DNA from 2 places in the Clostridium sp. DL1XJH146 genome. Region 1 is predicted to be linked to the other one. Evidence: a T-box and tRNA genes for the amino acid it is inferred to sense, from the RefSeq annotation. Region 1 holds a T-box; the other holds one or more tRNA genes.
What was found. A T-box is a leader RNA that pairs with one kind of tRNA and senses whether it is charged. The one in region 1 lies ahead of thrS (threonine--tRNA ligase), so its partner is inferred to be a tRNA-Thr.
Positions count from the first base shown of each region.

Region 2: it has a tRNA-Thr gene. The T-box ahead of thrS (threonine--tRNA ligase) is inferred to sense a tRNA for this amino acid. The anticodon was not compared.

Region 1 is NZ_JBTVVN010000009.1:73,819-83,882, forward strand. Features, by position in the region: gene ACVHXK_RS06470 (class I SAM-dependent DNA methyltransferase) at 1-465, shown strand, start outside; gene hslO (Hsp33 family molecular chaperone HslO) at 488-1,372, shown strand; tRNA gene ACVHXK_RS06480 (tRNA-Val) at 1,634-1,709, shown strand; tRNA gene ACVHXK_RS06485 (tRNA-Asp) at 1,717-1,793, shown strand; tRNA gene ACVHXK_RS06490 (tRNA-Phe) at 1,808-1,883, shown strand; tRNA gene ACVHXK_RS06495 (tRNA-Gly) at 1,888-1,962, shown strand; tRNA gene ACVHXK_RS06500 (tRNA-Cys) at 1,967-2,040, shown strand; gene ACVHXK_RS06505 (DUF6873 family GME fold protein) at 2,133-2,837, opposite strand; gene ytxC (putative sporulation protein YtxC) at 2,946-3,845, shown strand; T-box leader at 3,943-4,163, shown strand; gene thrS (threonine--tRNA ligase) at 4,296-6,212, shown strand; gene infC (translation initiation factor IF-3) at 6,464-7,015, shown strand; gene rpmI (50S ribosomal protein L35) at 7,034-7,231, shown strand; gene rplT (50S ribosomal protein L20) at 7,259-7,618, shown strand; gene ACVHXK_RS06535 (TrkH family potassium uptake protein) at 7,744-9,072, shown strand; gene ACVHXK_RS06540 (potassium channel family protein) at 9,083-9,745, shown strand; gene ACVHXK_RS06545 (TrmH family RNA methyltransferase) at 9,759-10,064, shown strand, end outside.
Region 2 is NZ_JBTVVN010000006.1:83,683-98,886, forward strand. Features, by position in the region: gene rpoB (DNA-directed RNA polymerase subunit beta) at 1-1,542, opposite strand, end outside; gene rplL (50S ribosomal protein L7/L12) at 1,815-2,198, opposite strand; gene rplJ (50S ribosomal protein L10) at 2,232-2,759, opposite strand; ribosomal protein L10 leader region at 2,772-2,908, opposite strand; gene rplA (50S ribosomal protein L1) at 2,952-3,650, opposite strand; gene rplK (50S ribosomal protein L11) at 3,706-4,131, opposite strand; gene nusG (transcription termination/antitermination protein NusG) at 4,201-4,722, opposite strand; gene secE (preprotein translocase subunit SecE) at 4,764-4,988, opposite strand; gene rpmG (50S ribosomal protein L33) at 5,013-5,162, opposite strand; gene tuf (elongation factor Tu) at 5,358-6,551, opposite strand; tRNA gene ACVHXK_RS04745 (tRNA-Thr) at 6,645-6,720, opposite strand; gene sigH (RNA polymerase sporulation sigma factor SigH) at 6,869-7,534, opposite strand; gene ACVHXK_RS04755 (NYN domain-containing protein) at 7,625-8,134, opposite strand; gene rlmB (23S rRNA (guanosine(2251)-2'-O)-methyltransferase RlmB) at 8,146-9,051, opposite strand; gene ACVHXK_RS04765 (FAD-dependent thymidylate synthase) at 9,254-10,576, opposite strand; gene ACVHXK_RS04770 (Mini-ribonuclease 3) at 10,718-11,134, opposite strand; gene cysS (cysteine--tRNA ligase) at 11,455-12,855, opposite strand; gene ilvA (threonine ammonia-lyase) at 12,869-14,080, opposite strand; gene ACVHXK_RS04785 (proline--tRNA ligase) at 14,132-15,204, opposite strand, start outside.

The DNA of each region.
Region 1 (10,064 bases):
ATGAGCTGTTTGAATTTAAATCAAAAATTTGATTTGGTAACATCTTGTTTAGATGCTACAAATTATTTAGTAGAAGAGGAAGATTTAATATCTTATTTTGAAAAGGTATTTATTCATCTCAAAGATGATGGTATGTTTATTTTTGATATCAATTCATATTATAAACTTACTAATATATTAGGAAATAATACTTATACATATAATAGTAATGTTGCTTCTTATATATGGGAAAATTATCTAGATGATGGTGTTTTGAATATGGAATTAACTTTTTTTACAAAAGATGGTGAATTGTACAGGAAATTTGAGGAAAATCATACAGAAAAAATTTTAAGTGAAGAGTATATTGAGGAGATAATAAAAAAAGCAGGTTTTAGGATGTTAAAGAAAGTGGACAACTATACTGATGAAGAAGTTCAGAAAGAAACAGAAAGAATAACGTATTATTTAAAAAAGTTTATATAAGGTGAAAACGGAGGGATTATTGATGAAAGATAAATTAATAAAAGCAGTTGCAAAAGATGGGCAAGTAAGGATTTTAGCAGCAGGAACAACAAATTTAGTTAATGAAGCAGTAAAGGCTCATGGATGCGCGCCAACTTCTGCAGCGGCTTTAGGTAGAATTTTGACAGCTGGTTCCCTTATGGGGTCTATGTTAAAAGGTGAAAAAGAAGTGATTACACTAAAAATGGATGGTAATGGGATTGCAGAAGGACTTGTGGCTACAGCATATGCTGACGCAAGTGTTAAGGGCTTCATAGGAAATCCATTAGCGGATTTGCCGGCTAACTCTATTGGTAAACTTGACGTTAGTGGCATAGTTGGGAAAGATGGTAGACTAGTGGTTATTAGAGATCTTGGATTAAAAGAGCCTTACGTTGCTCAGGTTCCAATTTATTCTGGTGAAATAGGAGATGATATTGCTTATTATTTTACCGTATCAGAACAAACACCAAGTGCAGTAGGGGTAGGAGTGCTAGTGGATACTGATCTATCTGTTAAAGCTGCTGGTGGTATTATCATTCAAATGCTACCTGGAGCAGAGGAAATGTTAGCTGACATCATAACCTATAGATTACAGGATTTAGGTGGAATATCTAAATTTTTAGCTAATGGCAAAACTATTGATGATTTAGTGAATTTTATGTTTGATGATATGGACCTCAAAATATTAGAAGAAATTGAACCCAAATTTAAATGTGATTGTAGTAGAGAAAAAGTAGAGAAAGCATTAATAAGTATTGGAAAAGATGAACTTCAAAATATGTATGACGAGGGAAATGAAGAAGAAATAAAATGCCACTTTTGTAATGAATCATATAAATTTAGCAAAGATGAAATTGGAGAACTGATTGAAAAAGCTTCAAAATAGAATGTAACAAATAGCAGTATATTTAATATAAATAATATTATAGGTAAAAAAATAGATGTACATGAATAAGAAAGAGTTATTGAATAAATAAGCGAGATGTTAAATTAATTTAATATAAATAGAAATATTGATGTTGACAAAAGTTATTTATTTTTATAAGATATTAATGCACTCAACGTGCAAGATTATTAAAAATAACTTTAAAAAAAGTTGTTGACAAACTTATTTAAAATTAGTATAATAAATCTTGTCGTTGAAAGAGGGAGCATAGCTCAGCTGGGAGAGCACCTGCCTTACAAGCAGGGGGTCACAGGTTCGAACCCTGTTGTTCCCACCAAATAAATGGCCCAGTGGCTCAGTTGGTTAGAGTGCCGGCCTGTCACGCCGGAGGTCGAGGGTTCGAGTCCCTTCTGGGTCGCCAATTTATTTGCTTAAGGCTTCATAGCTCAGTCGGTAGAGCAGAGGACTGAAAATCCTCGTGTCACTGGTTCGATTCCAGTTGAAGCCACCATGTTGCGGGAGTGGCTCAGTGGTAGAGCGTCACCTTGCCAAGGTGAACGTCGCGAGTTCGAATCTCGTCTTCCGCTCCAATGTGGCGCTATAGCCAAGTGGTAAGGCAGAGGCCTGCAAAGCCTTTATCCCCGGTTCAAATCCGGGTGGCGCCTCCAAAAGAAGCACGAAAACTTAGTTTTCGTGCTTCTTTTTTTAGGTATCTTAAGTAATTAAAAATTTGATGAATATCTGCTGATTTTACAATAATTTATTCTATAGAGGATGTAAGGATACTTCCTCTATCTATTAGTTTACCATCTCTCAAATAAATAGGCTTAACCTTATGTTTTTTAAGAAAATCTAAAACTTCTTTCCCAAATTTATAATAATCTAAACTACCGTAAAAGGCTAAAGTGTTTTCAGCAATTAGGCCACACGTGCCTCCTATGAAACCATAGTCTAATCCAGTCAGCACTATATCTCCTGGAGGAAGTAAGAGTACATGACAATTAATATTGATTAAAGAATTATAAATTCCTGTATCACTAGTCATAAAAACATTTTTTTTAATTATAGCAGTAGAACATTTTGTATAACCTTGTTTAACATTTATTAGTTTTTTGTTTTTAATTTTTTCAAGTAAAATTGGATCTGTATATTTTAAATTATGCATAAAAAAAGTTTCTGAAGAAAGTGCATTTAAGGGTATATTAAATGGATAACTATATTCTAAGTTGTTTTCAGATAGATATATTTTAAAGTTAAGGGAATTTAATAAATTAATGAATTGTTGTGGACAATTTTTGTGAATAACAATTTCATTCTTTGGTAGTATATGCATTAATATATCTGGATGAGCAGAAATGGCACTGTACAACTCTTGACAAGCTGGACATTTGATTATTTTGCCATATTTTTTCAAGGCATCTTCTTCTTCTTCTGTAATTCTATTATCTACAAAAAAATATTTCAAAGCATTCACTCCTTAATGGATTTTGTACAATGTAACTATATCATAAATCAATAAATGTCGTATAGCAATTATTAAAAGACACATACTATTTTTAAAGGAGTGAAGTATGTGATACTTTTGAATATAATTTTTAAAAATGAAAAATTTGATATAGTAAATAAAATAGATTTGATGAATATAAATTTCAATAAAAAAGATATAAATATTGGAATATCAGAAGCAATGGAACGTGATATTCATTTTATAGAAATAATTACAGGTGAAAATGAAGATTATGCAAGGATTAAACGAGAAGTTATAAAACACGTATCTAAAATAATTTTAGATATATTTATTGAGCAATATTGTGAAGAAGAAATAACAGGAATTATTGAAAGAAATTATTTTTTCTTAAAATATGAGGAGATGCAAATAGTATCAGAAAAATTTTATAGAGTATTTGTCCAGGATGATGTGGTTAGTGAAGACAATTTAATCTATTTCGTGAATAAAAGGAATGAAATCTTAGAAAAAATTGCTGCATGTATTAAAGAAAATAATGAAATCAATATCGATGGATTTTTTATGTTTAGAACAAAAGATATTAGAAGAAATCTTGAAGATGTATTAAATAAAATAGTTGAGAGATATATGGTAGAGAAGGAGTATGAGGAGTTTATTAAATTACTAAAATACTTTGTTGAAACGCAAGATAGTAGAATTGACAAAATTAATTTAATTGTAAAGGAAGATGATAGCTGTTTAATCCTTAATGAAGAGGGTGAGAATATAATAAATGATGTGATGAATGATCTTACAACATCTAAATATGAAGGGCAAATTGGATTTGATGATTTAGTATTGAGTGGATTAATTTCATATTCACCAAAAAAAATAGTGGTTTATAGCAATAATACTAATATTAATGATAATGAAATGATTGGCACTATTAAGAATGTTTTTGAAGAGAAAGTGGAATTTAAACATTACAAATCTATCGAAGATATAGTTCATCCGGTTAAAATTTGATTTTTTTAAAAAATATTTATGAAAATAAAGTGAAATTTTAAAATTAGTATTGACTTAAATCTTTAGGATGAATATAATTATGTTAAATTGAATGATTTTATAGGCATTGACGAGGAAAAGTATACAGATTACTATTCAAAGAGAGAGAAATCCGTTGACTGAAAGATTTCTTGGGTAAGTGCTGTTGAAAACCACCTTTGAGCCATTTGTTGAACTATAGTAGGCAAAATCGCAAGCTGCGTTATAGCTTTTGAGTGAACAGTGAAGTTTGTTTTATTACTGTTAATTAGGGTGGAAACACGATAACTCGTCCCTTTGTGGGGTACGGGTTTTTTTGTGTCTAAATATATTTCACATAATCTTTTGAGTTTTAAGATTTAAAGGTTTTAACTGCACTTTGCACTCTGCAAACTGCAAACTATTTTTGAATAAAGAACGGAGGTATTTAAAATGGTTAAAATTACATTAAAAGATGGAAAAGTTATTGAGGTAGAAAAAGGAACATCTATAAGTCAGATTGCTTTTAATATTAGTCCTTCACTTAGGAAAAAGGCTCTTGGGGCTAGAGTAAATGGCAATAAGGTTGAATTGATGATGGAAATTAATGAAGATGTTGATTTAGAAATATTAACTTTTGAAGATGCAGATGGTAAATGGATTTTAAGACATACAGCTTCACACGTACTTGCTCAAGCAGTGAAAAGGCTTTACCCAAAAGTTAAATTAGCTATTGGACCAGCAATAGAAAATGGTTTTTATTATGATTTTGATGCAGAGTTTTCTTTCACTCCAGAGATGCTAGGTGAAATTGAAAAGGAAATGAAAAAGATTGTAAAAGAAAATTTAAAACTAGAAAGATTTGAACTCCCAAGAATTGAAGCTATTAAATACATGGAAGAAAAAGGGGAAGAATATAAGGTTGAACTTATAAAAGATCTTCCAGAAGATGCTATAATTTCTTTCTATAAGCAAGGTGAATTTGTTGATTTATGTGCAGGTCCACACGTTCCTTCTACAAAAGAAATTAAATCTTTCAAATTACTTTCCTTAGCAGGTGCCTATTGGAGAGGTAATGAAAACAATAAAATGCTCCAAAGGATTTATGGTACTGCTTTTACTAAAAAAGAAGAATTGGAAGAGTATTTACACTTATTAGAAGAAGCTAAGAAAAGAGATCATAGAAAATTAGGAAGAGAATTAGGCTTATTTGACATTAAAGAAGAAGGCCCTGGATTTCCGTTTTTCTTTCCTAAAGGTATGATTCTTAGAAATATATTAGAAGATTATTGGAAACAAACTCATATAAAAGCTGGTTATGGTGAGATAAAAACTCCGATTATATTAAATGAACAGCTGTGGCATCAATCAGGTCATTGGGATCACTATAAAGAAAATATGTATTTCACAAAAATAGATGAAGAAGATTATGCTATAAAGCCAATGAATTGTCCAGGTGCCATTTTGGCATATAAGAGTAATCTTCATTCATATAGAGAACTCCCAATTAAACTTGGTGAACTTGGATTAGTGCATAGACACGAAGCATCTGGTGCACTTCATGGCCTCATGCGTGTTAGGTGTTTTACTCAAGATGATGCACATATATTTATGACAAAAGAACAAATTAAAGAAGAAATACTTAATGTAATAAAAATGATTGATGATTTTTATAAACTTTTTGGTTTTGAGTATAATGTTGAACTATCAACAAGACCAGAAGATTCTATGGGAAGCGATGAAGATTGGGAAGATGCAACTAATGGACTTAAGGATGCACTTGATGCTGCAGGGTTAGATTATATTATAAATGAAGGTGATGGTGCATTCTATGGCCCTAAAATAGATTTTCATTTAAAAGATTGTTTGGGCAGAACTTGGCAATGTGGAACTATTCAATTGGATTTCCAAATGCCAGAAAGATTTGAATTATCATATATAGGTGCAGATGGTGAAAAGCATATACCTGTTATGGCTCACAGAGTTATATTTGGAAGTATCGAAAGATTTATAGGTATTTTAACAGAGCATTTTGCGGGAGCATTCCCAACTTGGCTTGCACCAGTACAAGTTAAAATAATAAATATTACTGATAGACAAAAAGAATATGCAGAGAAGATTGGGGAAATATTAAAAGAGAATGATATAAGATTTGAAGTTGACTTAAGAAATGAGAAAGTCGGATATAAAATAAGAGAGGCACAACTTGCTAAAATCCCATTCATGTTAATAGTAGGTGATAAAGAAATGGAAGAGGGTACAGTTGCAGTAAGAAGTAGAAAAGAAGGGGATTTAGGGGCTATCAAAACTGAAGAGTTTATAGCAAAAGTTAAAGAAGAAGTAAAAAATAAAACAATTTATCTAGATTAATAATAAAATTACTATTGACAAACATATAGATTAATAGTACTATTAACATGTATGAAAAATGAATGATGTTTTAAGAAGGAACTTTGGCTGTTTCTCACCTTGCGGCTTAGCTAGTAAGGTTATTGCGTGTATTGATATTAATATATTAATTATACATGTTTATAATGGGACAGCTATGGCTGTCCCATTTTTGTTTTATAAATACTTATTATTAGCCTTACATTAATAAATTATTAAAAGAAATTAATGAAATATTATTTATTTTTTATAAAATTTCGGAGGTGAAAAGTATTAAAAAAGAAGTTCAATTAAATGATGAAATCAGATTTAAAGAGGTTAGATTACTTGGAAGTGATGGGGAACCATTAGGATTTATGTCTGCGAGAGAAGCTTTGAAACTTGCAGAGGAAAAAGAGTTAGATTTAGTGTTGATAGCAGACAAGGCAACTCCGCCAGTTTGCAAAATAATGGATTATAACAAGTATGTGTATGAACTTACTAAGAAAAACAAAGAAGCTAAGAAAAAACAAAAAATTGTTAGTTTAAAAGAAATTAGAATGAGTCCAACTATTGAAGAACATGACATTATGATAAAAGCTAATAGAGCAAGAAAATTTTTGCTCGATGAAGATAAAGTTAAGGTTACTATCAGATTTAGAGGAAGAGAAAATGACTATACTTACAAAGGTAGAGACATTTTAAAAGGATTCTTTTCTAAAATTGAAGATGTTTGTATAATGGAGAAACAGCCTAAATTAGAAGGCAGAAATATGATTATGATATTAGCTCCAAAAAAAGCATAACTGGAAGGAGGAATTACAATGCCAAAAATGAAAACTCATAGAGGTGCTGCAAAAAGATTTAAGAAAACAGGTTCTGGGAAATTAAAAAGGGCTAAAGCTTACAAAAGTCACATATTAACTAAGAAATCATCTAAAAGAAAAAGAAATTTACGAAAAGCAACTTTAGTTTCAGATTCACAAGTGAAAGTAATGAAGAAATTATTACCATACCTATAGTAGAAAAAGTAGAAGGAGGTTTACGATATGGCAAGAGTTAAAAGAGCGGTAAATGCTCGTAAAAAACATAAAAAAGTATTAAAGCTAGCTAAAGGTTATTACGGAAGAAGAAGTAAAACTTTTAAAGTAGCTAATGAAACAGTTATAAGATCAATGAGATATGCATATATTGGGAGAAAGCTTAAAAAGAGGGATTTCAGAAGATTGTGGATAGTTAGAATTAATGCTGCTGCTAGATTAAATGGATTATCTTACTCAAGATTTATGAATGGAATTAAGCTAGCTGGAATTGATATAAATAGAAAAATGTTATCAGAGATAGCTATAAATGATCCAGAATCATTTGCTAACTTAGTAGATCAAGCAAAAAAACAATTAAATTCTTAAAATATGCAGCTTATGGCTGCATATTATTTTTTTGACAAAAAATAATTAAATGATATAATTATTATCAAATGTTTAAAAGAACATAATTATTATTAGAGGGTTTAATAGAGGTGTTTACTGTGCATATGAAAGCAACAAAAAAATTGACACCAGTTCAAATACTAGCCTTAGGATTTGCAATTGTAATATTAATTGGAGTGTTTTTTTTAGGGTTACCTATTTCTTCGAGGGATGGAACTAGAACTTCATTAATTGATTGTATTTTTACTGCTACTTCGGCAGTGTGTGTAACAGGTCTTGTAACACTTAATACAGCTGAGCATTGGAGTTATTTTGGGAAAACTATTATTTTGATTTTAATTCAAATAGGTGGACTAGGATTTATGTCATTTGCTACATTACTAGCCCTTATTGCAGGCAGGAAGATTTCTTTTAAACAAAGATTAGTCATGCAAGAAGCTATGAATTCTTTTTCACTTCAAGGATTGGTAAAACTTTCAAAATATATATTATTATTTACTTTTGCAACAGAGGGTGCAGGCGCTATTTTTTTAAGTACTAGATTCATACCTAAATATGGCGTTACGACAGGGATATATTTTAGTGTATTTCATTCCATATCTGCATTTTGTAATGCCGGGTTCGATTTAACAGGAAATAGTCTTGTGCCTTTTGCGGATAATGCTGTTGTTATAATTACAATATCAGCACTTGTCATTGTAGGAGGACTAGGGTTTGCTGTATGGGCTGAAATATGGAACTATAAAGGATTTAAAAAATTGTCATTGCATGCAAAGTTGGTAATTACTATGACGTCTGTATTGCTTATTGGTGGTTGGATTCTTATGTTTCTATTTGAGTTCAAAAATCCTGCAACTCTAGGAAGTATGGGATTTAAGGACAAAATTATAAATAGTTTATTTGCTTCAGTGACAACAAGAACAGCTGGTTTTAATTCTATTTCGACAGCAGCTATGACTACGGCTGGTAAATTTTTAACTATCATGTTAATGTTTATAGGTGGTTCGCCTGGCTCTACAGCTGGTGGTGTAAAAACTACAACTGTTGGTTTGTTAATTATGACTGTTGTTTCAGTAATTAGGAACAAAGAAGATACTGTTATTTTTAATAGAACAATTAAAAAGGAAGTAATTTATAAAACACTTGCTATTGTTTTTATAGCGTTAGCAGTAATTATGCTTGATGTATTAATACTTAGTGTTACTGAAAAAGGAATGTCGTTTGAATATGTTGTTTACGAAACTTTTTCAGCGTTTGGAACTGTTGGGTTAAGTTTAGGTTTGACACCTAATTTGAGTTTTATAGGAAAGCTTATTGTTGCGATAACAATGTATATTGGAAGGGTAGGGCCTTTAACTTTAATGTTAGCTTTATCTAGTAAAGGAAAGGGAATCTCTATAAAATATCCTGAAGGTAAAATACTCGTTGGTTAGAGGTGATATTGTGAAAAAAAGACAATTCATTGTAATTGGTCTTGGAAGATTTGGATATTCGATAGCTACTACACTTTATTCATTGGGTTATGATGTATTAGCAATTGATGAAAATGAAGAAAAAGTCCAAAGCATTTCTGATGAAGTAACGCATGCAGTGCAAGCTGATGCTACAGATGAAAATATACTTAGGACACTTGGGATTAGAAATTTTGATGTAGCTGTTATATCAATAGGATCTAATGTGCAAGCGAATATTATGGCAGCTCTTTTGTGTAAAGACCTTGGGGTTCCTCATATTGTAGCTAAGGCACATAGTAATTTGCATGAAAAAGTTCTTATAAAGCTTGGAGTAAATAAAATTGTATTTCCAGAAAGAGACATGGGGGTAAGGGTTGCTCATAACTTAGTATCTTCAAGCATCTTAGATTATATCAATCTTTCACCAGAATATAGTATTACAGAAATTGCTGTTCCAGAAAGTTGGTATGGTAAATCTTTGCAAGAACTTGATTTAAGAGCTAAATATGGAATAAATGTTATGGCTATTAAAAGAGGAAAAGATATAAATGTGTCACCATCTGCATTGGATCAAGTGCAAGCTGGAGATAAGATTTTATCCATAGGTGGAGTAGAAGAAATTGGTAAAATAGAAGAAGTCATAGAAAAATAGCATGGTGATGAAATTGAGGGAAATAAAAAGCAGGGATAATTTATTGCTAAAAGATATAAAAAAACTACAAACTAAAAAATATAGACAAGAAAAAAATTTATTTGTGATTGAAGGATTGAGATTTGTTCAGGAGTTGGTATTTTCAAATTTTAATATAAAATATTTATTTGTAGAAGATAATTATATTGAGAAATTTAGTAATATAATTAATCAGTGTATGGTTAAAAAAAATGTTGACATAATAAAAGTAGATAATAAATTACTTTCGTATATATCAACTACTAAAAATCCACAGGGGATATTAGCCGTTGTTGAAATG
Region 2 (15,204 bases), on a different contig from region 1:
TCCACCTGGTCCTAAGGCTGATAACCTTCTCTTATTTGCAAGTTCAGACAACGGATTAGTTTGATCCATAAATTGCGAAAGTTGAGAACTTCCAAAAAACTCTTTTATAGCTGAAGTAACAGGTCTTATATTTATTAAGTTTTGAGGAGTAACAGCTTCTTGGTCTTGAATAGTCATTCTTTCCTTAACTACCCTTTCCATCCTTGATAATCCTATTCTAAATTGGTTTTGAAGTAATTCTCCTACAGATCTCAACCTTCTGTTACCCAAATGGTCTATGTCGTCAACATAACCTACATTATATGCTAAATTCAATTCATAACTTATAGTTGCTATCATATCATCTTTAACAATGTGTTTTGGTATTAATTCGTGTATTCTCTTTTTAATTTCTTCTTTAATCGCTTCTTCTCCACTGCAATTATTTAATATTTCTTTAAGTACAGGGTAGAATACTTTTTCTCTTATGTGAAGCCCATCTATGTCAAAATCAACAAAATCTTCTATGTCAACAAAATTATTTCCTATAACTACTATTTCAACATCTTCTACTTGAATAATAACTGAATTAATTCCAGCCTTAGTTATATCTTCTGCTTTTTCTCTATCAATGATTTCTCCAGCATTTACAAGTATCTCTCCTGTATCAGGATGTATTACATCTTCCTTTGCTGTCTTATTGAGTATCCTATGGAATATAGATAGTTTTTTATTAAATTTATATCTACCTACTCTAGACAAATCATATCTTTTTGCATCAAAGAACAACGAATTTATTAAAGATAAAGCACTGTCAACTGTAGGTGGTTCACCCGGTCTTAATCTCTTATAAATTTCTATTAACGCTTCTTCTTTAGTTTTTGTATTATCTTTTTCTATACTTGCTTTCAATCTTTTCTCTTCACCAAATAAATCAATAAGCTCAATATCGCTTCCTGTTTCCATTATAGCTCTTGCTAATGTGGTAATAGGTAATTTTCTTGTTTTATCAATTCTTACGTAAATTATACCATTAGAATCCGTTTCATACTCAAGCCAAGCTCCTCTATTAGGTATAACTGTAGCAGAAAATAGTTTCACTCCATTTTTATCTACAGTATAGTTATAATAAGAACCAGGAGATCTTACTAATTGGCTCACAATAACCCTCTCTGCACCATTAATTATAAAAGTACCTTGAGGTGTCATCAATGGAAATTCTCCCATAAATACTTCTTGCTCTTTAACTTCACCAGTCTCTTTGTTTAGTAATCTAACTTTAACTTTCAACGGCGCTGAATATGTAGTATCTCTTTCCTTACATTCCTCAATCGAATACTTACTATTATCTTTTTCAAGTATATGATCTACGAATTCCAGTACCAAGTTACCTGTGTAATCTTGAATAGAATTAATGTCATCAAAAACTTCAATTAACCCCTCTTCCCAAAACCACTTGTAAGAATTCAATTGAATTTCAATCAAATTAGGAATAGGGCACACTTCTTTTACTTTGGAAAAACTCATTCTTGTACGCTTACCATTTTGAATAGGATGTACCATTAAATTTTCACCCCTCATTAAAAAGTAACAAAAATTAATCACGAATCATTAATACTAAAATTTTATACTAGTATTAAATTTGTCATTCTAATATTATGCCCAATTTTACCTATAAAATTCAACTAATGTTAAATTTTATAAATTAAATTGCCACGTTTATGCAATTTATTATGATACCATAACATATTAATGTTGTCAATATTTTTTTATCATAATTTAAAAAAAAGGCACGCAAAGTGCTCGTGCCTTTTTATATAAAAATTTCTTTTTATTTATTTTATTTCAACTGAAGCCCCTGCTTCTTCTAACTTAGCTTTCATTTCTTCAGCAGCTTCTTTTGCTACAGCTTCTTTAACATTTTTTGGAGCACCGTCAACTAATTCTTTTGCTTCTTTTAATCCTAAACCAGTAAGTTCTCTTACTGCTTTAATTACTTTAATTTTTTGAGAACCTGCACCAGTTAATACTACGTCAAATTCAGTTTTTTCTTCAGCAACAGCAGCTCCTGCTCCTGCAGCAGGCATTGCAGCCATAGCCATAGGTGCTTGTGCACTTACACCAAATTCTTCTTCTAAAGCTTTTACTAACTCAGATAATTCTAATACTGTAAGACTCTTAACTTCTTCGATTAAATTCATAACTTTTTCACTTGCCATTTTTTTCATTCCTCCAATTAATTAATCATAATTTTATGCTTCTTGTTTTTCCTTGATTGCATTTAATGCGCAAACTAAATTTCTCATGTTTCCTTGAAGTACATTTACAAATCCTGAAATCGGAGCATTTAAGCCACCAAGAACTTGTGCGATAAGTACTTCTCTTGATGGTAATGATGCAAGACTCTTAACGCCATCTTCATCTATCACTTTACCATCTACAAGACCAGCTTTTAATTCTAGCTTCTTATGTTCTTTAGCAAATTCACTAAGAAGTTTTGCCGGTGCAACAGGATCTTCATATCCAAAGGCTATAGATATCGGTCCTACTAGATAATCATCTAATCCTTTTATTCCTAATTCATTACAAGCTAATCTAACAAGTTTATTTTTATAAACTTTATATTCAACGCCAGCTTCTCTACTTATTTTTCTAAGTTGTGTATCTTCCTCAACGTTTAATCCTTGATAGTCTGCAAGAATAAATGATTGTGCTTTTTCTAGCTTTTCTCTGATTTCTTGAACCTTTGCTTCTTTTAACTGCCTGTTATTGCTAGCCACTACGCCACCTCCTTACCTATAAATAAAGCCTCTTCGTAGACGTACGAAGAGGCATAATATTCTTAATTAAGAACTATTATCTCCTCGGCAGGTAGGATATACCGTTATGCTTTCGCACCCACTATCTACGGAAACTTCTTATTCAGTTTAAAACCTAGTTAATTATATCAGTTCTTTTTCTTAATGTCAAGATTAATCTAACACTTTTGTTGGGTTTATTTTAATTCCTGGACCCATTGTGCTTGAAAGTGATACAGATTTAATATATTGACCCTTAGCTGCAGATGGTTTAGCTTTAACTATAGCTTCCATTAAAGCTGCATAGTTTTGAGCTAACTTCTCTTCATCAAAAGATTTTTTTCCAATTGGAGCGTGAATAATAGCAGTTTTATCAACTCTATATTCAACCTTACCAGCTTTAATCTCTGCAATAGCTTTAGCAACATCAAAAGTAACTGTACCTGATTTTGGGTTTGGCATTAATCCTTTTGGTCCAAGAACTCTACCTAATCTACCAACTACACCCATCATATCCGGAGTAGCAACTACAACGTCAAATTCAAACCAATTTTCCTTTTGAATTTTTTGAAGATATTCATCTGCCCCTACATAGTCTGCCCCTGCTTCTTGAGCTTCCTTTACTTTATCGCCTTTTGCAAATACTAAAACCCTTACTGTTTTACCAGTTCCATTAGGTAATACAACTGCACCTCTAACCTGTTGGTCAGCGTGTCTTGGGTCAACACCCAATCTTGCATGCAATTCAATTGTTTCATCAAATTTAGCTCTAGCAGTTTTTAAAACTAATTCTACAGCTTCTTTTGGTGTGTATAAAACATTTTTATCTACTAATTTTGAACTTTCTTGATAATTCTTGCCTCTTTTTGCCATATTCTTTTCCTCCTTGTGGTTTTTACGGTTTTTACCTCCCACTAAATTACATGAATTACTCTTCTACAGTAACTCCCATACTTCTAGCAGTTCCTGCTATCATACTCATAGCAGTTTCTAATGAACCTGCATTTAAGTCAGGCATTTTAACTGTTGCAATTTCTTTTAATTGATCCTTAGTTAACTTACCAACCTTTGTTCTGTTAGGCTCACCTGAACCGCTCTTTAATCCAATAGCTTTTTTGATTAAAACAGCTGCTGGTGGAGTTTTTAGAATAAAGCTAAAAGTTCTATCCTTGTATACTGAGATAATTACTGGAATAGTCATACCTGCTTGATTTGCAGTTTTAGCATTGTATTCTTTACAGAATTGCATAATATTTACACCGTGTTGTCCTAAAGCTGGACCTACAGGTGGTGCTGGAGTTGCCTTCCCAGCTGGAAGTTGAAGTTTAATAACTCCTACTGCTTCTTTTGCCATAATTATACCTCCTATGTGGTAATACGGGTTTACCCCTCCCACTTATCGAGACTATAGTCTCAAAGTAGGTTATCTGATTTTTTCAATCTGATTATATTCAAGTTCAACAGGGGTTTCCCTGCCAAACATGTTAACAAATGCTTTTATTTTTCTTTTCTCAACATTAATTTCTTTAATAACTGCTTCGAAGTTTTCCAAAGGGCCACCGATAACTTTAATTATCTCGCCAACTTCAACATCTATTTCAACTTGTTTTTCGCTTATACCCATATTTCTAATTTCATCTTCAGTTAATGGCACAGGTTTCGAACCAGGACCAACAAATCCTGTACAGCCTCTAGTATTTCTAACAACATACCATGTATCATCATTCATAACCATTTTTATAAAAACATAACCTGGAAACAACTTCTTCATAGTAACTTTTTGCTTGCCATCTTTAACTTCTATATGTTCTTCCATAGGGACTTGAATATCAGGAATCAAATCATGAAGTCCTCTGTTTTCTATTACTTTTTCAATATTAACTTTTACTTTATTTTCATACCCAGAATAGGTATGCACTACAAACCATTTTGCTCTTTCAGTCATATAATCAGGGGTGAATTGTGCTCAACCCTACCTCCCTTTCTTTATTGAAATATCACTCTAAATAAAGTGCTCAACATGAAGTCCATTATTCCTATAATAATAGCACTAACGACACAAAAAACTAAAACAATTGTAGTGGATTTCTTTATTTCTTCCTTTGATGGCCATGTAATTCTTTTTGTCTCTGCTTTTAAGTCTCTTAGAAATCCAAATATATTTAATGATGAGCTTTTTTTATTCTTACCAATGTTCTCACTTGCAGCCATCTTTTCACATCCTTAAAATTATTATTATTTAGTTTCCTTGTGTAATGTGTGCTTGTGGCAGAATTTGCAATACTTATTCATTTCTATTCTTTCAGGGTTATTTTTTTTATTTTTCATAGTATTGTAATTTCTTTGTTTACATTCTGTACATGCTAATGTAACTTTTACTCTCACTATATCCACCTCCTGCTATTGCATACACACATAGCGCGTCTGCATACTAAAATTAATCAACAAAAATAAACGTTACTCAAAAAATTTAACACAACTTAACATCTATGTCAACAATAAAATAGCCTAATGGCCTTTTAAATAGGACTAAGTTACAAACTTAGTCCTATTTAAAAGTTAAGTCATTATAAATATCATCTATTCTATAATAGTAGTAACAACACCAGAACCTACAGTTCTTCCACCTTCTCTGATGGCAAATCTTAAGTTATCTTCCATTGCTACTGGCATTATTAATTCTACTGTCATATCAATATGGTCACCAGGCATTACCATTTCTACGCCTTCTGGTAAGTTGATTGATCCTGTTACGTCTGTTGTTCTGAAGTAAAATTGTGGTCTGTATCCGTTAAAAAATGGTGTGTGTCTTCCACCTTCTTCTTTTTTAAGTACATATACTTGACCTACAAATTTCTTGTGTGGTGTTACTGTTCCTGGCTTAGAAATTACTTGGCCTCTTTCTATGTCAGCTCTTTGTACTCCTCTTAATAATGCTCCGATGTTATCTCCTGCCATTGCTTCATCTAACATCTTTCTGAACATTTCTACTCCAGTACATGTAGTTTTTCTTGTTTCTTCATGAATTCCTACGATTTCTACTTCGTCTCCTACGTGCAACACGCCTCTTTCTAATCTTCCTGTTGCAACTGTTCCTCTACCTGTAATTGTGAATACATCCTCTACTGGCATTAAGAATGGTTGGTCTGTAGCTCTTTCTGGTGTTGGTATGAATTCATCTACTGCATCCATTAATTGTCCTATGCATTTAGTTTTTTCTGGATTATCTAAGTTTTCTATTACTTCTAAAGCTGATCCAGTTATTACTGGGCATTCATCTCCATCAAATCCATATTCACTTAGTAATTCCCTTACTTCCATTTCTACTAACTCAAGTAATTCTTCATCATCTACTTGGTCTGATTTGTTCAAGAATACTACTATGTGGTTAACACCTACTCTTGATGCCAATAGTATGTGTTCTCTTGTTTGTGGCATTGGACCATCTGCTGCTGATACAACTAAGATAGCTCCATCCATTTGTGCTGCTCCTGTAATCATGTTCTTTACATAATCAGCGTGTCCAGGACAATCAACATGCGCATAGTGTCTTGCATCTGTTTCGTACTCTACGTGTGCTGTATTGATTGTAATTCCTCTTTCTTTTTCTTCTGGTGCTTTGTCAATTTGATCGTATTTTTGTGCTGTTGCTTTTCCATCTTTTGCAAGCACCAATGTGATTGCCGCTGTTAATGTTGTCTTACCATGGTCAACGTGACCTATTGTTCCGATGTTTACATGTGGTTTTGTTCTTTCAAACTTTGCTCTTGCCATAATAATATCCTCCTAACTTTCCTATAAAGTTTATTTTTAGACCCGTTTTCGTAAACTCACCCACGTGTATGCAATTTAAATTGCACGTGAAATTGGAGCCCACGACCGGGCTTGAACCGGCGACCTCCACCTTACCAAGGTGACGCTCTGCCTGCTGAGCTACATGGGCACAATTCTATTAAAACAGGAAACGGATCTTCAACCTGCTCTTTTGAATAGAGTAAACCAATTACAAATTCACAACTATCACAAAATGTGCCTTCAGCTATATACCAATTATAAATTTTACTATTTTAAAATTTCTTTGTCAATATTTTTTATTCTTTATTTAAACATTTTTCTAATTTTCTTTTAACTCTTTGAAGCGCATTATCGATAGATTTAGCTTGTCTATCTAAATCGCAAGCAATTTCTTGATACGATTTACCTTGCAGATAGTACCCTAAAACCTCCAGTTCCAAGCTTGACAGTGATTTCATAATTTCCTTTTCAATTTTGGAAACTTCTTCTCTGCTTATTATTAACTCTTCAGGATCAGATATTTTAACTGTAGCTAAAACATCTAATAATGTTCTATCTGATTCCTCGTCATATATAGGTTTATTTAGCGAAATATATGTATTTAAAGGTATATGCTTTTGCCTTGTAGCTGTCTTGATTGCCGTAATTATTTGTCTTGTTATACATAACTCTGCAAAAGCTTTAAAAGAACTCAATTTATCCATTTTAAAGTCTCTTACAGCTTTGTATAATCCTATCATACCTTCTTGATATATATCTTCTCTATCTGCTCCAATCAAGAAATATGACTTTGATTTAGCTTTAACAAAATTTTTATATTTATTAATCAAATACTCCTCAGCATAAGCATCTCCATTTTTTGCTTCAATAGCGATTTCTTCATCAGGCATATTGTCATAATTACGATTTGTTGAAGTAAGATTATGATCTTTTTTACTAAGATTTTCTGATTTTTGAGACAAAATATCTCCTCCAAATAAATTATACATAGTATAAATTTTACCATTTTTATATAACAATTATACATTATTGACAATTAAGGAGTCAAGAAATTATTTACTTCTTCTTATTTTTTCTAGCTTATTCGCTATTTCACTGTCAATTCTCTCATGAAGAAAATTTTTACTTTTCGTTTCACTTTTTTTAGTTTGTTTTTTTATGATTTTCTTAGTTTTCAATACTTCATGATAAAATTCTAAACTAGGAACTCTTGTAGCACCTCTTTGAAAAATTAACTGCTGCTCTAATGAATCATTCGTTACAACGCTAACATCAACTTTTCTACCAATTTTACTGATATATTTTTCAATAAAACTATCGGCAGTCTCGCCTTCTTTAGTAAATACAATATGTATATTACCAATTTTGTCAACCTTTTCTAAACTACCGTGAACGAGATGCGCATCAAAAACTATAAACATTTTTACACCTTTATACGATGAATAATCTTGAAGATTATCTATCAATTCAGCTCTTGCCATTTCAAAACTAAAATCCTTGGTTTTTTTTAAACCTGGCCAGCAGTTTATAACATTATACCCATCCACAAACACATACTTCATTTTTTCAGCCCCTATTTTTCAAGTTTTTGCTTAAGAACTTCATACATCATTATCCCTGCTGCTACCGAAGCATTTAACGATGTAATTTCACCTACCATCGGTATTTTCACTAATTTATCACATTTTGTTTTAGTTAATTTTGATATTCCTTTACCTTCGCTACCTATAACTAACGCAATTGGTCCAGTCAATTTTGATTCATAACAATATTCTGTACCTTCCATATCAGCACCAAAAACCCATAAACCCTTGTCTTTCAAAGTATCGATTGCTACATTTATATTAGCGACTTTTGCTATCTTCATATGTTCAACTGCTCCCACAGAACTTTTATACACCGTTGATGTAACTCCCACATTTCTTCTCTTAGGAATTATAATGCCATGAGCTCCGCTTATTTCTGCCGTTCTTATTATTGCTCCAAAGTTATGGGGATCCTCTATTTCATCAAGAACAATAACAAATGGGTCCTCTTCTTTTTTTCTTGCTTCTTCCATAATTTCTTCTATTTCAAAATATTTATAAGGAGTAGTTTGAAGTATAACTCCTTGATGTGCTTCAGTCTGAGACATAAAATCAAGTTTTTTTCTTTCAACTTCTTTAACTACTATTCCTTTTTCCTTAGCAATAGCCCTTATTTTTGTAATAGAGCCACTCACACTTCCTTTTGCTACGTATAACTGTTCCACTGTTTTTTCTGACTTTAAAGCTTCGATAACAGCATTTCTACCTTCAATAAGATCTTCTCTTACCTCTTTAGTGGAAATTTTTTCATCATTTTTATATTTCTTTTCAGAATTTTTATCAAAATTTTTCTTAAATGATTTATTTTTATCGTAACTTTTTTCGTTATTTCTTTCTCCTGTTTTGTTATTTCTAAAATTATTATTTTTATTATCTCTATTTCTATTTGCCATTGTTTTAACGCTCTCTTTCTTAAAATTATATTTAAATTTTTTAAAATTTTACGATTATTTATTATAATTAATATCTATTATAGAATTATATCACACACTTGTTAATTTGGTTGTAAATTCAATAATTTCCTTCGATTTTTACTATTCCCTACATAACACTACTTTATAATCTCAAAAATTATATTTTAAACAATATAATTTTTTATCGGAATTTTTCTCTCATTTCTGATTGACTACCACACGAAAGTTTTCCTTCTTTGCATTTACCAAATACACAGGACGGAAGTGCATTTTCATATAGAACATTAGACTTCTTTCTTAAAATCATCAGCTTTTTCGTTGCTAACTCTCTAATCTCCCATTGTGCATTCATGCATGTTCTTTCTGCTAACATTTCAGTATCTATCCTTGCATTTGTTGAAATAATAAATTTAATTTGGTCACAATTCAAAATAAATGGATATGCTTTATCTTGACCATATTTTTCAAAAACATATACTCTAAATTTTTTATATTCATCTGTTAACTTATAATATTCATTGAAAAAAATAGATTTTTCAATACTCTTTGGTACAACAATAGGTCTGTCTTTTTTTATTATAATATTATCCAAATCTTCTCTATGATTTTGAGAAAGCCTATGTCTAATTTGTTGATGATAAGTTACCATACTGCACATCATTCCAAAGGTTGTTCTAGCTTGTTCAGCTATACTATCATGTCCATACCCTAAAACTCTTTCAACAACCCCTTCTGCTTTATCTATGGCTTCTTCTCCCCATTTAATCAATGTTTCTGATACGGTTCTTGCCTGTGTACTAGTTAAAGCACCTAGTCCTACTTTTAAATCTATATTTTCAAAACAATTTAATAAAACCATATTTTTTTCATGATTGATCTTATCCATATCTTTTGTGTATAAACTCTGAATAATGTCTTTATCTTTACCTCCATCATAAGAATTCGGAAGCAAATGAGCCAATTTATTTGGTAAAATTTTAGATATTTCTTCTCTTAATTCAGTAAAAATACTTAAATATCGCTTGTCATTAATAAGCAAAAATAACTCATAAAGTTTGTCGCCAGTCATAGCTACACAAACATTAGTTTTAGTAGCTAAAGGTAAAATATACCGTGCGTCCTCAATTGGTATCTCATACTTATAATTATTTATTTTGGGTCTGCCTTTAAAATTTCCATCTTTCATCTGAGACATTGTTTCGTATAATTTAAATAATTTCTCCGTTAATTCTTTTGCTTTTTTATTATCCTCATCATCCAATACAGGTAATTTGTACGAATCCTCTTTCATTGTTACATATCTTTGACTTTGCTGTACATAGGAATCTTTTAGTTCACATAATAATGTACTTTGTATTCTATCTATTCCTTCTGCAACAAAAGATATATTTGTAGTTTTTAAAATCTCTTTAATTGTTTTTTCATCTAAGTATTTGATTTTATTTTTTTCTATCAAAAGCTCAACTTTATCTAATCCTGTATGCTCAAAATTTGAAATTCTCATATATTTCTTAACCTCCTAAATATGCCATCAACCCATTTTATAAATGTACGTTCCTTTATTCCACCAGCTGCAATTATAGCTTCATCTAGCAAAAATGATATTTTTTTTCATGTCAATAATTCTTTTAATCTTAATTTATTTTTATATCTCTTTATCTTTAATAACTAAACTCATTATGTAATTCAATCGCTCTTGCTGTTCTGTTAAATATAGATACCCAATAAGGGCTTCAAATCCAGTAGCTGATTTGTAATCCCTAACTGTTGCATTTTTAGGTATTGAACCCGACTTGCAATTTCTTGCTCTTTTAAAGATAGACAGCTCTTCTTCCGATAATTCCTCCATTATTTTCATCATTACTTCTGATTGTGCACTTGCTTTCACAAAAGAAGTAGCTATTTTATGTAATTTATTAACAGAAAACTCTCTTTTTTCATCCACTAAATAAGTTCTTATAAACAAATCAAAAACCGTATCTCCTACATAGGCTAAAACCAACGGATTAAGAAATTTTGCATCTTTTTCATTAAATTTTTCTTTAAATTTATTAAATTCCATTTTTTTCTCCAACTATTTATTTTATTCACATGCCAAAATATAGAATTCCCAATTCATTCATTGCTTTATCCCTACATTAATTAGTAAATCGGTAAATATTTTCCTAAGGAACAAATCAAATTCATAATTACTAATCTATATACTAACTTTCATTATACTTTATTTTGCAATAGTTAGGCAATAAATAATATAATTCTATTCTATTTAATTTATTGTCTATGTTTTAGAATACTGTTAATATTAAAACTTTTCCTAAGTAAATTAATTTAGTCCAAAAATAATTCTTCACTACGTAAAAAAAGAGCATATTCACGCTCTTTTTATTTCACTACTTTCCATCTGACACCTTGTGGGGTATCCTCTAATACAATATTTTTTTCTTTAAGTATATCTCTAATTTCATCTGCTTTTGCCCAATTCTTCTCTAATCTAGCTTTTTGCCTTTGTTCAATTAACTTCTCTATTTCATCGTTTATCTCACCTTTTGTTGTCTCTTGTAACAGTGTAAGTGGAGACCCTAAATCTTTTATTAAAGAAAGAATCTTATTGACTAATTCTTTTGAATTTATTCCACTTACATTAGTATTTACATCTTTTATTAAATCAAACATAATCGAAATAGCATCTGCAGTATTAAAATCATCATCCATCTTAGCTATGAAATTTTCTTTATATTTTAAAAGGGAATTAAAATATACCTCTTCCTCTTGCACTATTTTATCAATTTGCGATTCTTCAAGAAGATTTTCAAGATTAGAAATTGCATTATAAAGCCTTTCAAGAGAAGCTTTAGCACTCTCTAATAAGTCACGACTAAAATTCAAAGGTGTTCTATAATGAGCTGAAAGCATAAATAATCTTATTACCTCAGCATCATATTGTTCTAGTATTTCTCTTGCAGTAAAAAAATTATTAAGAGATTTTGACATTTTTTTATTGTCTATATTCAAAAAAGCAGAATGCATCCAGTAGTTAGCAAAAGTCTTACCACTTTTAGCTTCACTCTGTGCAATCTCATTTTCATGGTGTGGGAATTTCAAATCTACTCCCCCTGCATGAATATCAATTGTATCTCCTAATATTTTTCCTGCCATACATGAACATTCAATATGCCATCCAGGTCTTCCCATACCCCATGGACTATTCCAAGCAGGTTCCTCTGGTTTTTGACTTTTCCATATTGCAAAATCTGTTGGGTTCTTTTTTCTCTCATCTACTTTAATTCTTGCTCCAGCTTGTAGGTCTTCTAGACTTTGACCTGCCAACTTACCATATTGCGGAAATTTACTAGTGCTAAAATAGACATCGCCATCAACCTCATAAGCATAGCCCTTATCTTCTAATTCTTTTACAAACTTAATTATATCCCCTATATAGTCTGTAGCTTTAGGGTTAAAAGTTGCTCTCTTTATTTTCAGCGCATCTGCATCTTTATAGTACTCATCTATATATCTTTTACCAAGCTGTTTTACTGTAATTCCTTCTGTATTTGCTTTCTTTATCATCTTATCATCAATATCTGTAAAGTTTTGAACATAATTTACTTTATACCCTCTATATTCTAAGTATCTTCTAACAGTATCAAAAACCACAAAAGTCCTTGCATTACCTATATGGAAAAAATTATAAACTGTAGGACCACAAACATACATGTTCACTTCGTCCTTGTTCAAAGGTATAAACTCTTCTTTTTGTCTTGTCAATGAATTAAATATTTTCACTTTAAGACCTCCCTTATCTTAAAATATCTATCTCATACCCTCTATTTTTTAGTTCGTTCAATATACTGTATGACTGTTCTCTGGATTCTGTTTCTATCTCAAATGTTACAGTTGCATATTCTAATCCTTTTTCTTCCCATGTTTTTTCCTGTCTAACCTTAATAATGTTAGCACCTAAAGACCCTAATGTAGTTATAAAGTACCCTAGCTGTCCCATTTTATCCTTAATATCAACATTGAAACTAATTCGTCTTTTAGTTAGAATTAATTGTCTGTCAATTATTTTAGAAACCATGGCTATATCTATATTACCTCCACTTATCAAAGACACTACTTTTTTACCTCTATAATCCACTTTACCAGAAAGTAGTGCAGCTAAAGAAACAGCTCCTGCTCCTTCCGCCATCAGTTTACCTCTTTCTAAAAGGAGATAAATAGCATGTGCAATGTCATCTTCTGAAACAGTTACTATTTTATCCACATATTTTTTTATATATTGAAAGTTTAAATTTCCGATTTTCCTTACAGAAATCCCATCCGCTAGAGATTTAACCCCCGGAAGAGTTATTATTTCACCTTTTTCAAAAGACATTTTGCCAGAGGGAATCACTTCAGGTTCTACCCCAACTATCTTTATATTACTATTTATTGCCTTTGCAGCAGCTGCCACTCCTGATATAAGTCCTCCACCACCTATAGGTATCAACAATACATCAGCCGTAGGTAGATCTCTTAATATTTCTAGTCCAATGGTCCCCTGGCCCGCAATTACATCTTCATCATCAAAGGGATGGACAAAAGTTGCATCCGTTTCCTTTTTGATTTCCATAGCCTTTTCAAAACACTCATCGTAAACTTCCCCATATTTTACAACAGTAGCTCCATATCCAATAGTAGCCTGAACTTTTGCTAGTGGTGCTGTAACAGGCATGACAATAGTGGATTTAATATTAAAACTGCTTGCTGCATATGCTACTCCTTGAGCATGATTCCCAGCCGAAGATGCAATAACACCTTTATTTCTTTCATCATCACTCAAATTATAAATTTTATTATACGCACCTCGTAATTTAAAAGAACCTGTTTTTTGTTTATTTTCACATTTAAAATATACTTCATTACCTGTGATTTTTGAAAATGTACCAGAATAAATAAGAGGTGTTTTTCTGGCTATATGCTTCAATACTTCTTTTGCTTTCTCAATTTCTTCTAATCCTATATTCATTTTCACACCTCTTCATTATATTCCTTATTTATATATTAATTCTTTATCCAATTACAATTTCATATTGTTATCAGCAAATTCTTCTCTTACTTTACCTAAAGCATCTTCAATTGCAATTTCTGTTTTTTCAGCTTCTTTTCTTAATTTATATTCAACCTTACCCTCAGTTACACCTCTGCCGACAGTAATTCTTATTGGTAATCCAATTAAATCAGCATCCTTAAATTTAACCCCCGGTCTCTCATTTCTATCATCTAATAAAACTTCTACTCCGGCTTCTTTAAGTTCATTATATATTTTCAAAGCAACTTCCATCTGCTTTTCATCCTTTACTTTAACAGGAACAACTACAACATGATAAGGAGCAACAGCTAATGGCCATATTATACCATCTTCATCGTTGTTTTGCTCAATAACAGTAGCCATCGTTCTGTTAACACCTATTCCATAACAACCCATTACAAATGGCTTTAATTTTCCATCTTCATCTGTAAAGTTAGCTCCCATAGCTTCAGAATACTTAGTTCCAAGCTTAAATATGTGACCTACCTCTATTCCTCTTGCTATGGTAATACTACTACCACATTTTGGACAAGTATCATCTTTAGTTACATTTCTATAGTCTCCAATTGTTCCATCAAAATCTTTTTTATAGTTAACATTAACATAATGGTATCCAGTATGGTTTGCCCCTACAATAAAATTGTACATCTCAGTAACTTCAATATCAATAAAAGTTTCATCTACTTTTAATCCTATTGGGCCTGCAAATCCAATTCCAGCACTAGTGGCTTCAAATACTTCTTCTTCATTAGCCATTTCAAAATCAACGACTCCACCTATTGCATTTTTAACCTTTGTTTCATTAACATCTCTATCTCCTCTTACTAGAACAGCAACTATTTTTTCATCTGCTCTAAATATCAACGTCTTCACAAATTTCTTAGATGTTGTATTAAAGAAGTCAACTAGGTCATCAATTGTTTTTACATTTGGTGTTTCAATTTCCTCATAGTCTTTATATTCTTCTTTTTCAGCCATTTCAGCTGTAGAAGGCGCTTTCTCCATATTAGCAGCATATCCACATTCATTACAGAATACAACCTCATCCTCACCGATTTCTG